DNA from 4 places in the Streptosporangium sp. OZ121 genome. Region 4 is predicted to be linked to each of the others. Evidence: riboswitches for the same ligand, from Rfam matches in the RefSeq annotation. Region 4 holds a riboswitch; each other region holds the start of a gene.
The links. Region 4 has a riboswitch for cobalamin ahead of cobN (cobaltochelatase subunit CobN). Riboswitches for the same ligand answer to the same signal wherever they lie in the genome.

Region 1: it holds a riboswitch for cobalamin, as region 4 does, so the genes downstream of both, ACTOQ1_RS00355 (ribonucleoside-diphosphate reductase subunit alpha) here and cobN (cobaltochelatase subunit CobN) in region 4, are expected to answer to the same signal.
Region 2: it holds a riboswitch for cobalamin, as region 4 does, so the genes downstream of both, ACTOQ1_RS41145 (hypothetical protein) here and cobN (cobaltochelatase subunit CobN) in region 4, are expected to answer to the same signal.
Region 3: it holds a riboswitch for cobalamin, as region 4 does, so the genes downstream of both, ACTOQ1_RS10925 (CbtB domain-containing protein) here and cobN (cobaltochelatase subunit CobN) in region 4, are expected to answer to the same signal.

Annotation. Positions count from the first base shown of each region.
Region 1 is NZ_JBPXMC010000001.1:82,605-86,373, reverse strand. It holds gene glmS (glutamine--fructose-6-phosphate transaminase (isomerizing)) at 1-296, shown strand, start outside; gene ACTOQ1_RS00360 (tripartite tricarboxylate transporter substrate-binding protein) at 552-1,571, shown strand; cobalamin riboswitch at 1,576-1,776, shown strand; gene ACTOQ1_RS00355 (ribonucleoside-diphosphate reductase subunit alpha) at 1,893-3,769, shown strand, end outside.
Region 2 is NZ_JBPXMC010000048.1:10,436-14,204, forward strand. It holds gene ACTOQ1_RS41135 (hypothetical protein) at 234-1,403, shown strand; gene cutA (divalent-cation tolerance protein CutA) at 1,342-1,659, opposite strand; cobalamin riboswitch at 1,969-2,181, shown strand; gene ACTOQ1_RS41145 (hypothetical protein) at 2,292-2,642, shown strand; gene ACTOQ1_RS41150 (hypothetical protein) at 3,133-3,708, opposite strand.
Region 3 is NZ_JBPXMC010000004.1:218,932-222,700, forward strand. It holds gene ACTOQ1_RS10915 (acyltransferase family protein) at 1-72, shown strand, start outside; gene dop (depupylase/deamidase Dop) at 160-1,677, shown strand; cobalamin riboswitch at 1,802-1,923, shown strand; gene ACTOQ1_RS10925 (CbtB domain-containing protein) at 1,954-2,148, shown strand; gene ACTOQ1_RS10930 (CbtA family protein) at 2,156-2,896, shown strand; gene ACTOQ1_RS10935 (histidine phosphatase family protein) at 2,893-3,456, shown strand; gene ACTOQ1_RS10940 (magnesium chelatase subunit D family protein) at 3,453-3,769, shown strand, end outside.
Region 4 is NZ_JBPXMC010000017.1:181,037-184,805, forward strand. It holds gene ACTOQ1_RS27370 (precorrin-8X methylmutase) at 1-348, opposite strand, end outside; gene ACTOQ1_RS27375 (hypothetical protein) at 345-2,054, opposite strand; cobalamin riboswitch at 2,101-2,273, shown strand; gene cobN (cobaltochelatase subunit CobN) at 2,464-3,769, shown strand, end outside.

The DNA of each region.
Region 1 (3,769 bases), on a different contig from region 4:
TGATCGGCCCGGACATGCCGACGGTGGCGATCGTCCCCGACGACGAGCTGCTGGACAAGAACCTCACCACGCTGGGCGAGATCCGCGCCCGGGGCGGCCGGGTGCTCATGGTGGGCCACCGCACGGCCGACCCCAAGCTGGCCGACGACTGCGTCGTGGTGCCCAAGAACGAGACCGAGCTGGACCCGATCCTGCTGTCGATCCCGCTCCAGCTCTTCGCCTACCACGCCGCCGTGGCGCTGGGCAGGGACGTCGACAAGCCCAGGAACCTGGCCAAGAGCGTCACGGTGGAGTGAGACCCCGGCCCCTTCGGTCCCCGCTCTCTCTGGCCCTCTGCCTTCGCGTCCCCGTCCCCGGCCTGCCGGGGACGGGGACGCGCTTTGCCGAACCCCCGCGAGACGGTCGTCTCCGATATCCGGATTTATGGTGTCTTTTCCGGTGATCCGTGCCCGAAGGTGGATCACCGGAAGTTCCGGCATACCCCACTTCATCACAGAAAGTGAGTGGAAAGTAACCTATGGTATAGGGGGTTCTTGGGGGAAGGGGCGCTTATGCGCCGTAGGGGGTTTTTCGCACTGGCGGCGGGGGCCGTGGTCGCCGCGGGGTGCGGCGTGGACGGCGGCGCCGATCCGGAGGTGAAGCGCCTGTTCCTTCTCGAGCCGACCGCCGACGGCCACGGCTGGGACAGGATCGCGGGCAGGCTGGCGACCGTCCTGGTCCAGTCGGGACTGGCGCGCACCGCCATGGCCGTCGAGCGGGCGGGGGCACTGGGCTCCGCCCCGCGCGACGCGTTCGGCGCCTTCCGCGGACCCTTCGCGCGCGAGGGCAGGCTGCTCGTCACCGCGATGCCGATGGTGGCCGCCGCGGAGATCGCCAACACCACGGCCGTGGTGAACGCCGCCACCCCCATCGCCCGCCTGGTCGGCGACTGGGCGGTCCTGGTGGTCTCCTCCGGCTCCCGCCTGCGCACCTTCGAGGACTTCGTCGCGCGGCTGCGGCACGATCCGGCGGGGCTGACGGTCGGCGGCCGGTCGGAGGGCGGCTCCGACCACGTGCTCTACGGCATGATCGGCAAGTGTCTGGGGGTGGACACCCGGCTGCTGGAGTACGCCGGATACCTCGCCCCCGAGGACGCCGCCGAGGCGCTCCACGTCGGCCGGGTGGCGGCCCTGCTGGGATCGGCGCGCGCCCTGCGGCCCGAGATCGCCGCGGGCCGCCTGCGGCCCCTGGTGGTCTCCTCCGGCGGCCGGATCGACGGGATCGACGCGCCGACGCTCATGGAGGTCGACGTCCGCCTGGAGTACAGCGACTGGTGCGGCCTGCTGGGCCCCAAGGGCATGAGCGAGGGGGACCGGGACGCCGCGATCGCCTTGTGTGACAGGATCGACGCCGCGCCGCGCTGGCGTGCCCTGTGCGCGTCCCACGGCTGGAGCCGGGTCTACCTCAGCGGTGACGAGTTCCGCCAGTGGCTCTCCACCGAGACGGGCCGTACTCGCGGCGTGCTCCACGAGCTCGGACTGCTGAAGTCCTCCGACACAACCTGTTGGGGTAGTTGCGTCCGACGCCCCTAGATGTAGGATCCTGCTCGTTGCTGGTTCGCCCCGCGAGGGGCGAGGCAAGAGGGAACCCGGTGAGATTCCGGGACTGCCCCGCAGCGGTGAACGGGAACGAAAGCCGTTATCGAGCACTGGGTGAGCCATGCCTGGGAAGCGACGGCCGGTAGGTGTGTGCGATGCGCCCGTGAGTCCGAAGACCTGCCGGTGACGTGAATGTCCAGGGCCTCGTGGGAGGGCCCGCGGAACGAGGCGATCCGGCGTGCCCGGGATCGCTCGCGGACGCGTGCCCATCCGGCGGAGCCGTACGGGGAAGTCCGATCGAGCGAGGGGCACTACGTGACACAGGCATTGGCGGAGACCGCGGCGGGGACCACGGCGGGGACCGCGGCGGACGACCGCAGGCTGGCCATCGACGAGGCGGCCGCCCGGGTGATCACCGACCCCGAGAACTCCAGGGTCGCCGCCGCGATGCTGGCCGAGCTGATCGCCGACGAGGCCGCCGAGCACGGCGTCCGCGACTTCTCCGAGTCCATCGCCGCGACCCACGAGGCGGGGTTGATCCAGGACGGGCTCGCGGAGTTCGTGGCCGCCCACGCCGGGGTCCTGGACGCGCTGGCCGATCCGGAGGCCGACGCCAGGTTCGAGTACTTCGGGCTGCGCACCGTCTACGACCGCTACCTGCTGCGCCACCCGAGGACCCGCAAGGTCCTGGAGCGCCCGCAGCACTTCTTCCTCCGGGTGGCCTGCGGCCTGTCCGAGACCGTCGAGGAGGCCGCCGAGCTGTACGCGCTCATGGCCACCCTGTCCTACCTGCCCAGCTCGCCCACGCTGTTCAACTCCGGCTCCCGCAGGCCCCAGCTCTCCTCGTGCTTCCTGCTCGACTCGCCCCGCGACGAGCTGGAGTCCATCTACGAGCGCTACGGGCAGGTCGCGCGGCTGTCGAAGTACGCGGGGGGCATCGGGATCGCCTGGACCAGGGTCCGCTCGCGGGGCTCGCTGATCCGCGGCACCAACGGCCACTCCAACGGCATCGTGCCCTGGCTGCGCACGCTCGACTCCAGCGTGGCCGCGGTCAACCAGGGCGGACGGCGCAAGGGCGCGGCCTGCGTCTACCTGGAGCCCTGGCACGCCGACGTCGAGGAGTTCCTGGAACTGCGCGACAACACCGGCGAGGAGGCCCGCCGCACGCACAACCTGAACCTGGCCAACTGGATCCCCGACGAGTTCATGCGCCGGGTCGAGGCCGACGGCGTCTGGTCGCTGTTCGACCCCAAGGAGGTCCCGCACCTCACCGACCTGTACGGCGCCGCGTTCGACGACGCCTACCGGGCCGCCGAGGCCGAGGGCCGCTTCACCCGGCAGATCCCCGCCCGCACCCTGTACGGGCGGATGATGCGCACGCTCGCCCAGACCGGCAACGGCTGGATGACCTTCAAGGACGCGGCCAACCGGACCTCCAACCAGACGGCCAGGCCCCAGAACGTCATCCACCTGTCGAACCTCTGCACCGAGATCCTCGAGGTCACCGGCGACGCGGAGACCGCCGTCTGCAACCTCGGCTCGATCAACCTCGCCGCCCACCTGTCGGCGGACGCCGGGGAGGCCGTCGACTGGGCGCGGCTGCGCGCGACCGTCCGTACCGCCGTGCGGTTCCTCGACCGCACCATCGACCTGGGCTTCTACCCGACCCCCGAGGCGGAGGCGGCCAACCGGAAGTGGCGCCCGATCGGGCTCGGCGTGATGGGCCTGGCCGACGTGCTGTTCACGCTGCGGCTGCCGTTCGACTCGCCGCGCGCCCTGGAGCTGTCCACCAGGATCTCCGAGGAGATCGCGCTCGCCGCCTACCGGACCTCCTCCGACCTGGCCGTGGAGCGGGGCCGCCACCCGTCGTACGAGGAGACCAGGGCCGCCGCGGGGGTGCTCCATCCCGACCACTACGGGGCGGCGGGGTCGGCGGAGTGGGCCGAGCTCAGGGAGCGGATCGCCGGGACCGGCCTGCGCAACTCGCTGATGATCGCGATCGCGCCGACGGCCACGATCGCCTCCATCGCGGGCTGCTACGAGTGCATCGAGCCGCAGGTCTCCAACGTCTTCAAGCGCGAGACCCTCTCGGGGGAGTTCCTCCAGGTCAACCGCTATCTCGTCCGCGATCTCCAGGCCCGCGGCCTGTGGACCCCGCTGATCCGCGACGCGATCAAGCGCGCCGACGGCTC
Region 2 (3,769 bases), on a different contig from region 4:
GAGAGAAGAGGAGTAAGAGGCTCAGCGGAAGGGGAATAGGGGAGACTGAGGGAGAGACGCAGACCCCTATCTCCAGAGGTAACGCGATGCGCGACGTTCCAGCTTGGGCGCGACGGCTACGCGCCGAACGGCGTAACCGGCTGTGGACTCAGCGGGAAATGGCCCGAGCGTTGACCGATCTGGCCGACGAACGCACGCGTAGCCGTATGCCGGGACGGGATTCCGTCACCCGCATGATCAAAGACTGGGAAGCGGGTAGGCATAAGCCGAGGGATCCATACCGGCTGCTTTACTGCCGAGCTTTCGACCTGGACGAGAATGAACTGTTCAGCGTGGAAAGCACGTCACGCACCGAGTCGGAGGATGATGTGCTACGCAGAGAATTTCTCGGTGCGTCCGTGGCGACTGTAAGCATTGCCGCTATTCCCGTACCGTTTGAGAGTCTTCCTCAGGGGCGACGCGTCAATGATGAGCTTGTCGTTTCGCTTCGCAAGCGCATTGCGCGGCTACGTCGAATCGACGACTATCTAGGTGGCGCCGAAACCTATCCTCTCTATGCTGCCGAGCTTGAGAGAACGAGCACACTCGTCAACGAGGCCAGTTATACACAGAAGACGGGAAGAGCGCTTCTAAGCGTGGTCAGCGAGCAAGCACAACAGGCGGGATGGGCTGCCTTCGACGCGGGATGGGCCAAGAAAGCGAGGCAGCTTTTCAAGAAAAGCCTGTCGGCCGCCACTGATGCCGGGGACACCGCCCTTCTTGCCAACTCGCTGGCGTTCCTGGCCTATCAGAAAGTGAGCTACGGCTCTCCGGGGATTCAGGAAGCGGATGCTTCGTGCCGGGTAGCGGAGCGAGGGACTCCCCCTGCGGTCAGGGCACTCCTGCTGGAGCGGGCGGCATGGGCTTACGCGTCTGAAGGGCAGAGATACCAGGTTGAGGTCGAAAGAGCCCTTGAAGAGGCCGGTAGGGCCCTTGAAGAGAGCAGTGGTGAGCCGAATCCAGATTGGGCACTCTGGGTTGACCGGCTCGAACTTCAGATCATGACGGGACGGTGCTGGGTCGCGCTGAATCAGCCCGTTAAGGCTATTGCCGTTCTTGAGGATGCCCTCTCGAAGTACGAGGACACCCGCGCCCGAGACAAGTCTCTCTATACGACTTGGCTTTCGGAAGCGTATCTAGACGCCGGGGAGATCGAACGCGCATCCGCCGCCCTGAGTCAGTCGCTGAGCCTCTCCATGGATGTCGCGTCAATTCGTCCACGCCAGCGCGTCAGTGCCGTTCTTGAGCGACTTGAGGATCACAGATCGCTGCCATCCGTCGCCGAACTTTTCGACCGCATGGCTACGCCGTCGTCTTGCTCAGCCATTCCAAGTACGGAGCCGACCCACCGTCAATCGATGTGAAGGTCACTTCAGGGTTGTTCCACGGGTGCTCGGATAGCAAATGCGCCTCCAAGTCCGGGTAGCGCTCCGCAGTCGTCCTCAGGAAGATCTGCCACTCTTCCCCTTCTCCCATTTTTCCCTCATGCCAGAAAACAGATTGCGCAGGCCCGAAGACTTGGCCCGATGCCGCCAATTTCGCGCGGACGGCAGATCTGAGGAGATTCATCGCCGCATCACGGCTGTCCACTGTGGTCGAAACCTGAAGGTAGTCAGTCATGCGGCCAAGCCTAGATCACTTCCCCAGATCCGGTACAGAAGAGTGAAGGGGGCTTCAGGACGACTGAAACACATCCCCATGAAGTCACCCCATTTCAGGATGAGTTTGTTCTTTGGTGATCTCGCGGGCAGTGGCGATGCGTTGCCGAAGTCAGTTGAGCCCAGAAGGGTTCGCCGTGCCGGTGGCCGCTTCCGGATAGCACCTCTCAGACGGGGTGATGCCGGTCTTCGGCAGGATCGGGCAGACCCAGAAGGCTACCTCTACTGCTGGCCTGCCGCTGGCCGGCTCGGTCTGGAGACAGGGGCGGGTTATGCTCGTGGTGCGGTTGGTTCTTCCGGTGTCGTGTTGGTGTCGGGAGTCGTAAGAGGGAACCCGGTGTGATTCCGGGACTGCCCCGCAGCGGTGAGTGGGAACGAACGCCGTCATCGGCACTGGACGCTTGTGCGTCTGGGAAGCGACGGTCAGTAGGAATTGTGTGTGGTGCCCGCGAGTCCGAAGACCTGCCAGTCGCCCGTGCGCCGTCCGGTGTGCGGTGATCCGTGGCCTCGTGGGAGGGCCTGGGATGCGTCTTTCCCGGATGGGTCCTGCGCGTGGCCGTGGGTCGGCATGGCATGAGCCGAGGGAAGGACGCCATGAGTCAGGTCACCACGACCGTTTTGGGTTACCCCCGTATCGGGGGCCGTCGCGAGTTGAAGCGGGCGACGGAGGATTACTGGGCCGGGCGCACAGATGCCGCCGGGTTGCAGGAGACGGCCGCCGGGTTGCGCGAGCGGGTGTGGCGGGAGCTGTCGGGGGCGGGGCTGGATGCGGTGCCGTCCAACACCTTCTCCCTGTATGACCACGTGCTGGACGCGATCGCGCTGGTGGGCGCGGTGCCCGAGCGGTTCTCCGGGGTCGCGGATCCGTACTTCGCGATGGCCCGGGGTGCCGAGGGGGTGGCGCCGCTGGAGATGACCAAGTGGTTCGACACCAACTACCACTAGTTCAACCGCAAAGGCAACTATTTGCGGGGGAGCGGTCGGCGTAGCGGCTCATTGAGCGATCGATGCTCTGAGCTGCCAGAACGTCTGGGCAACGGGCCAGATAGGTCCTTGAGCTACATGATCGAGATCGCGTTAGCGGGTCGACCCGCGAGGATTTTCATTACTTGGTCAAGGCGTCGGCGTAAACGCCGCCGCACCTACGCAGTCCTCTCTGTGCGAGCTGCGGCTTTTAGGTTGATCTCACGCAGGCTTTTACCTGCACTAAGCCTGACCAGATAATTATTCTAGACGGGCGGCTATCCGGGATCCACCATGGTTTACGCTTTTTATCAGTACATGCCTCTAGCGGGGACTCAGCTCTGGGGTGAGCGCGACGAACCCTGCAAACCAAAGAGCTAGGGGAAAGGTTGTTATTCCAATGGGGAGCTCCAGATTTGATCTCTGGTCCTAAACTTTCTGCTTTTATATGAAGGAGGCAGATAGAAAGATCTCAGGAGGCTGGTTTTTGAGGCTCTGTTGGCGGGGTCTCCGAAGCCGACACCTGTGATGCTTCCAACGTTACATCAGGGTATGCGCTTTTGAGGGTGGCAACTTCGGCATTTATCTGAGTCCTGAACTTTTCAATATCCATTACGCGTCGAGCAACGCGAACCGTTTGGTAGCTGTATCGAAATAGGAGGGTTGCTAGTGGTATATACATAACAGCATCAAGCAGGTTTAGTGCATTTACCCATGGGTCGGTTATTAGGCCAATGGTCGTTATCGTATTAATGCCTAGCATGGCGTTAATAATAAAGGATAATATAAAGCCAGGAATGCCGATAAGTAGCCATATCGCATTTAATACTAAGATGCGATAGCCGATAAAGGCGATGAATTTGAGTGGGTCTTTTTTGTACTCCTCCGCTTCCTTGAGGTCCTTCTCAAGAATCCCGCGCCTGATGTTCGACTGGATGGAGCTGCGCCTTGCGCGCCACCGCTGAATCTTGACTGTGATAAAAGGAGAAAGTATGGATATTGGTATCGACACAAGGGCGCCGAGCAGAAAGAAGGTAAAGTCATTCATTTTCGATACCTCACGGATTCAACCTAGGCGGGGTGAGTCGCCATACGTGCGAGCGCCATCT
Region 3 (3,769 bases), on a different contig from region 4:
CCGTCCCCGTCACAGCTCCCCGCGCTCTCCTCGATCCCCCTCGCAACGGGCGAAAAGGCTTCGGTGCCATAACTGTCCGACCACCGGGCATAGTGAAGGGTCTAGGGTCGGGAATAGATACCACGGAGAGAATCAGTCCCTGACGAACAGAGGGTGCGCATGACGGTACGGCGGGTGATGGGCATCGAGACCGAGTACGGTATCTCCGTGCCCGGACAGCCGGGGGCCAACGCGATGGTGACCTCCTCTCAGGTCGTGAACGCCTATCTGGCGGCCTCGGCCGCGAGGGCTCGGCGCGCGCGATGGGACTTCGAGGAGGAGAACCCGCTGCGGGACGCACGGGGGTTCGACCTCGCGCGGGAGGTGGCCGACCAGAGCCAGCTGACCGACGAGGACCTCGGCCTGGCGAACGTGATCCTCACCAACGGGGCCCGGCTGTACGTCGACCACGCCCACCCCGAATACTCCACGCCCGAGTGCACCAATCCCCGGGCGGCGGTGATCTGGGACAAGGCGGGCGAGCGGGTGATGCACGACGCGGCGGTCCGCGCCTCGGCGATGCCGGCCAACGCCCCGATCCAGCTCTACAAGAACAACACCGACAACAAGGGCGCCTCCTACGGCTGCCACGAGAACTACCTCATGCGCCGGGCCACCTCGTTCGCCGACATCGTCAGGCACCTGACGCCGTTCTTCGTCTCCCGGCAGGTCGTCACCGGCGCGGGCAAGGTCGGCATCGGCCAGGACTCCCGGGGCGAGGGCTTCCAGATCAGCCAACGGGCCGACTTCTTCGAGGTCGAGGTGGGCCTGGAGACGACGCTCAAGCGGCCGATCATCAACACCCGGGACGAGCCCCACGCCGACCCGGAGAAATACCGCCGCCTGCACGTCATCATCGGCGACGCCAACATGTCGGAGATCTCGACCTACCTGAAGCTGGGGTCGACCGCGCTCGTCCTGGCCATGATCGAGGACAACTACTTCACCCGCGACCTGGCCGTGGACAACCCCGTCCAGGCCCTGCGCGCGGTCTCGCACGACCCCACGCTCAAGTACGAGATCTCCATGCGCGACGGCCGCAAGCTGACCGCGGTGCAGTTGCAGATGGAATACCTGGAGCTCGCCCGCAAGTACGCCGAGGAGCGCAGCGCCAACGGCCTGGACGAGCCCACCAAGGACATCCTGGAGCGCTGGGAGTCGGTCCTCACCCGCCTGGCGGAGGACCCGATGCAGCTGTCCGGGGAGCTCGACTGGGTGGCCAAGCTGGAGCTCCTGGAGGGCTACCGCACCCGTGACGGCCTTCCCTGGTCGCACCCGCGCCTGCAGCTCGTCGACCTCCAGTACTCCGACATCCGCCCCGACCGGGGCCTGTACAACCGGCTGGTCGCCCGGGGCCGCATGCAGCGCCTGGTCACCGAGGAAGAGGTCCAGCGGGCCATCGAGGTGCCGCCCAACGACACCCGGGCCTACTTCCGCGGCCGCTGCCTGAGCCAGTACAGCGAGTCGGTGGCCGCGGCCTCCTGGGACTCGGTCATCTTCGACATCCCCGGCCGCGAGTCGCTGCAGCGCGTCCCCACCCTTGAGCCGCTGCGCGGCACCAAGGCCCACGTGGGCGAGCTGTTCGACCGCTGCCGTACCGCCGCGGAGCTGGTGACGGCGCTGACCGGCGAGCAGTGACTCCCGCGAGGGGGGAGGCGGCCCGGCCGGGCCGCCTCCCCCCTCGGCATGCCCGGACCCCGTGACGGCCGGAGGCCGTCGAACCGGACATCCGGATTGACGGGGGACGGAGAACCGGGATACGTTCCGGATGTTTTGTGGCGGTGCGAGGGAAATCCGGTGAAATTCCGGTGCGGTCGCGCCACTGTAATCCGGCCCGTGAGGGCCGGGAGCCAGGTCACACTCGGCCGCCACCGACCTACGAAAAGGGACGCGTCAATCCCGGAGGAGGTGGCCGTGAGCCAGATCTCGGCACCGCACACCCAGCCCATCCCATGGCACTCGCTCACCCGCTGGCTGCTCGCCGTACCGGTGCTGCTGCTCCTCGCCTACCTGGTCACCTTCGACCAGGGGGCGATCTCCCAGGCGGGGAACTACCTGCACGAACTCATGCACGACGGGCGTCACCTGCTCGGCGTGCCGTGCCACTGAGCCACAGGTGATCACCAAACTCATCGTCCGGGGCCTCGTCGCCGGACTGCTCGCAGGGCTGCTCGCGGCCGTCTTCGCCTACACCGTCGGCGAACCGCGCATCGACCGGGCCATCGCGCTGGAGGAGGCGGCCGCGGCCGCCGCCCCGGCCGGATCACACGACGACACCGGGACCGCGGCCCACTCCCACGACGAGGAGGAGGCCCTGGTCAGCAGGGACGGGCAGCGCTTCGGGCTCTTCCTCGCCCTCGGCCTGTACGGCCTGGCGGTCGGGGGCCTGTTCTCCCTCGTCTACGCGGCCGTACGCGGCCGGGCGGGACCCCGCTCGGAACCGGTGCTCGCGGTCACCCTCGCCGCCGCCGCGTTCACCTCCGTCGTCCTCATCCCCTTCGTGAAATACCCCGCCAACCCGCCGGCCGTCGGTGACCCGGAGACCATCGGCCAGCGCACCGTGCTGTACCTGGTCGCGGTGGTCATCGGGATCCTCGCCGTCGCCGCCGCGGTCGCCGCCCACCGCTACGCCTCGCGGAGCGAACCGTGGGTGCGCTGGCTGTCGGCGGGCGCCACCTTCCTGATCCCCGTCGTCGCGGCCTGGGTCCTCCTGCCGGAGATCTCGGAGGTGCCCCGGGGCTTCCCCGCCGACCTCCTGTGGGACTTCCGGGTCGCCTCCATGGGAACCCAGGTGGTCTTCTGGGCCGGCGTCGGCGCGCTGTTCGCCTTCGCCGCCCGCAGGCGCGGCCCGGTGTGACGACCTCCTCGGGGGTCACCCGCCTGCTCCTGGTCTGCCACGCCTCCACCTCGGCGACGGTACGGGCCGCGTTCCCGGGTGACGAACCGCTCGACGAACGCGGCCTGCGCCGGGCCGAGGGGATGGCGCGGGACCTCGGTCCGGGTCCCGCGGCCTGCCCCGCCGAACTGCGCTGCGTCCAGACGGCGGCGGCGCTCGGCCTGCGGGCCGAGCACGACCCGCTGCTGGCCGACTGCGACTACGGCCGCTGGAGCGGGATGACGCTCGGCGAGGTCGAGGCCGCGGAACCCGAGGCGCTCGCCTCCTGGCTCGGCGACCCCGGCGCGGCGCCGCACGGCGGGGAGCCGGTCACCGCGCTCCTGGCCAGGGTGTCCGGCTGGCTCGCCGTCCGCGCACCCGGCAGGGCCGTCGCGGTCACCCACCCGGCGGTCATCCGCGCCGCGGTCGTCCACGCCCTCGGCGCCCCCGCCCAGGCCTTCTGGCGCGTCGACGTCGCGCCGCTGGCCCGCGTGACGCTCACCGGGCGCGGCGGGCGCTGGCGGCTCAGCTACCTCCCATGACGGTTCGAGCGCCCGGCGACCCGTTGATTCGACGAGACGGACAGGAGAACCCGAAGGTGCGTGACTCCCGCTATCCCTTCACCGCGATCGTGGGGCTGGAGGACCTGAAACTCGCGCTGATCCTCAACGCGGTCTCCCCCCGCGTCGGGGGAGTGCTGGTCAGGGGGGAGAAGGGCACCGCCAAGTCCACGGTCGTGCGGGCGCTGGCCGCGCTCCTGCCGCCCGTCGAGGTGGTGACCGGCTGCCGCTTCTCCTGCGACCCCGCCGCCCCCGACCCCGGATGCCCGGACGGGCCGCACGAGGGCCGTACCGA
Region 4 (3,769 bases):
GGCGCTGCGGGTGGTGCCCAGTTCCGAGGCGAGTTCCGGCACCCGGGGGTCGCCGAGTGTGCAGATCACCTCGTTGCCCGCGGGCAGACGCCGCCGGGTCACCCCGGAGGCGACCATCATGGCGTCGCAGAGCACCGGCGCGCCCGCGCGCAGCGCCTCGCGCGCCGAGGCCACCACACCGGGTGACCAGCGCAGGTCGCTCACCAGGTCGACCATCCCGCAGGCGTGGATCATGCGGACCGCGACCCGGGCGACGTCGGCGGGCAGGCCGGACAGGTCGGCTTCCGCGCGGATGGTGGCGAAGGAGCGGCGGTAGATCTCCGCGCCGTCGCGGACGTAGTCGATCACAGTTCCCCTCTGGCGGCCGCCAGCGCGGCCGCGGTCTCCTCGATGCCGGAGCAGGTCAGATCGGTGCCGTCCAGCTCCAGGCGGTAGCCGTCACCGGTGGCGACCACATCCGCGACCCGCCCCCTCGGACGGCCGCAGCGCCTGCCGCAGCCCGCCCAGTGCACGGGGAGCGTATCGGTGCCCGGCCCGTTCCCGGACGGCGGGGCCGCGGGCGGCCCGCTCCCGGACGGCCCGCTCCCGGACGGTGCGGCCGTGGGCGGCGGGACGGCGGGCGGCGAGGTCGTGCCGACGGCTGCGGCTGCGGCTGCGGCGGTGGCGGTGGCGGTGGCGGTGGCGACGGCTATGGCGGTGGCCGCGTCGGCCTGGACGTCGGCCAGGGACTTGGCGCAGCCGGGGCGGCCGGTGCAGGCCGTCACACCGATCCACGGCGAGGCGGGGTCGACGACCAGCCCGGCGGCCTCCAGGCGGGCGGCCGTGCCCGCGACCTCGGCGCGGTCCAGGCCGGGCAGGACCACGCCACGCCACGGCGTGAGCCGGATCTCCCCGCCCGAGGCGGCGTCCGCGAGCATCAGTGCCAGCGCGGAGGTCAGCCGCCCCAGCGGGATCGCCACCCCGAGCGCGACCCGCGCGCCCCCGTCCCCGGTGCTGCCCCCGGTGCCGCTCGCGGAACCCGGCTCTCCTCCGGCGCCGGTTCCGCTTCCCGTCCCGTTCGCGCTCCCGATGACGCCGACCGGCCCGAGGGTCACGACCCGCGGTCTCACCGGGGCGAAGGGCGTCGTGCCGGGGACCCCGAGGGCGGTTCGCACGCGGGCGGCGATCAGGGAGGGACCGCCGGGGAGTTCGGCGATCCGCCAGGCGGTGACGTCCCGGGTGGCCAGCTCGTCGAGGAACGCCTCGGCGGCGGCGAGCAGGGCGGTCACGGCTCCGGTGAGCGGGACGCGCAGGCCGGTGTCGGTCCCGGCGAGGATCAGCGCGGCCTCGTCCGGCCCCGTGAGCAGGATCCCGGCGTCCGCGCCCAGACCGGCCACGTCCCCCCGGCCGTCGTCGAGGGCGAACATGAACCGCCCCGGCAGAGCGGCGAGGGCGGGGCGGGCGCACAACCGCCGGTCCAGCTCGCCGATCAGCGGTGTGACGTCGGCGATCCCGCCGCCGCGCGGATAGTGCGGACGATCTGAGATATCCGTGCTGTCCGGAGTGTCCGCACCGCTCGATCTGCTCGGTCCGCTCGATCTGCTTGGTCCGCTCGGTCCGGCCGGTTCGCTCGGTTCGGCCGGTTCGCTCGGTTCGGCCGGCCTGCTCAGCCCGGTCAACGCGCTCGGCCCGGTCGGCCCGTCCAGTCCGCTCGGCCCGTCCAGTCCGGTCAGCGGGGAGGCGAGGATGTTGCGGATCCGCTCGTGCGTCGCCGAGGGCAGCAGGCCCGCCCTCGCCATCCGCGCGGCGAACCCGTTCCCCGTGCCGTCCCCCGTAACGCCGTCCGGATCCTCCGGGCCGAGGCCGCGCACCTGGACGTTCGCGCGGGAGGTCAGCTCGATGACGCCGCCGCCGTACGCCGCGGCGGCCTCGGCGAGTTCGCGCAGCTGGAAGGGGGTGAGACGGCCTCCGGGCACGCGGACGCGGGCCAGGCCGCCGTCCGCGGCGGCATGGACCTGAAGCGCCCCGGGACACGCGTCGAGTCGCGATCGTCCGGAAAAGTCGGCAATGGACACTCGAAGGATGTTAACGCCAGTTTCTTGCAACGAACCGGACTGCCGTAGTGTCATCGGTGGCGACGGCAAAGGGAGGAAGCCGGTGTGATTCCGGCGCGGTCCCGCCACTGTAACCGGGGAGCGAACCCCACCCGGGCCACTGTCCGACGACGGGCGGGAAGGCCGGGGTGAGCACCGATCCGGGAGCCAGGAGACTCCAGCCGTCGCGGCCGACGACGACCCGGGGCGAGGACCCCGAGGGAGGAAGCTCCGTGCGCTCTTCGCCGTTCCCCCGCGACACCGTGGCATCGCCGTTCCCCCGCCGCACCGCGCGCTTTTCACGGTTCCCCCGCCACATCGTGGCGCCGTTCCCCCGCCACGCCGTGGCGCCCCTGGGCCGTACCGCCCTTCCTCTCCCGGAGTGTGGCGCGTGATCCTCCTGCTCTCGACCTCCGACACCGACCTGCTGAGCGCTCGCGCGAGCGGCGCCGGCTACCGGCTCGGCAACCCCGCCAGGCTCGCCGCCGCCGACCTCCCGCCGTTGCTGGAGGGCGCCGATCTGGTCGTGGTACGCCTGCTGGGAGGGCGCCGCGCCTGGGAGGAGGGGCTGGACGCCCTGCTCGCCGGCCCCCGGCCCGTCGTCGTGCTCGGTGGCGAGCAGGCGCCCGACGCCGAGCTGATGGAGCTGTCCACGGTGCCCGGCGGGGTCTGCGCCGAGGCGCACGCCTACCTCGCCCACGGCGGCCCGGCCAACCTGACCGAGCTGTACCGTTTCCTGTCCGACACGCTGCTGCTCACCGGCCACGGGTTCGCCGCGCCCGAGCCCACCCCCACCTGGGGAACGCTGGAACGCGAGGCCCGCGACCAGGAGGGACACGACGGTCCCGTCGTCGGAGTGCTCTACTACCGGGCCCACCACGTGGCCGGCAACACGGCCTTCGTCGAGGCGCTCTGCTCGGCGATCGAGGACGCGGGCGCGCGGGCGCTGCCGGTGTACTGCGCCTCCCTGCGCACCGCCGAGCCCGGCCTGGTGGAGGTCCTGCGTACGGTGGACGCCCTGGTGGTGACCGTGCTCGCCGCGGGCGGCACCCGTCCGGCGACCGCGTCGGCGGGCGGGGACGACGAGGCCTGGGACGTCGGCGCGCTCGCCGAGCTGGACGTGCCGATCCTGCAGGGCCTGTGCCTGACGAGCAGCCGGGCCTCCTGGGAGGAGAACGACGACGGCCTGTCGCCGCTGGACGCCGCCACCCAGGTCGCGATCCCCGAGTTCGACGGGCGGATCATCACGGTGCCGTTCTCCTTCAAGGAGGTCGACGAGGACGGGCTCACCGTCTACGTGGCCGACCCCGAGCGGGCCTCGCGGGTGGCGGGCATCGCGGTGCGCCACGCCGCGCTGCGGCACATCCCGCCCGCCGAGCGGCGGCTGGTGCTGATGCTGTCGGCCTACCCCACCAAGCACGCCCGCATCGGCAACGCCGTCGGCCTGGACACCCCGGCCAGCCTGGTGCGGCTGCTGGCCGCGCTGCACGAGCGCGGCTACGACATCGGCGCCGAGGACGAGCTGCCCGGGGTGACCGGGCAGGACGGCGACGCGCTCATCCACGCGCTGATCGCCGCGGGCGGGCAGGACCAGGACTGGCTCACCGAGGAGCAGCTCGCCGGGAACCCGGTGCGCATCGCGGCGAGCCGGTACGCCGAGTGGTACGCCACCCTCCCGGCGGACCTGCGCGCCCGGA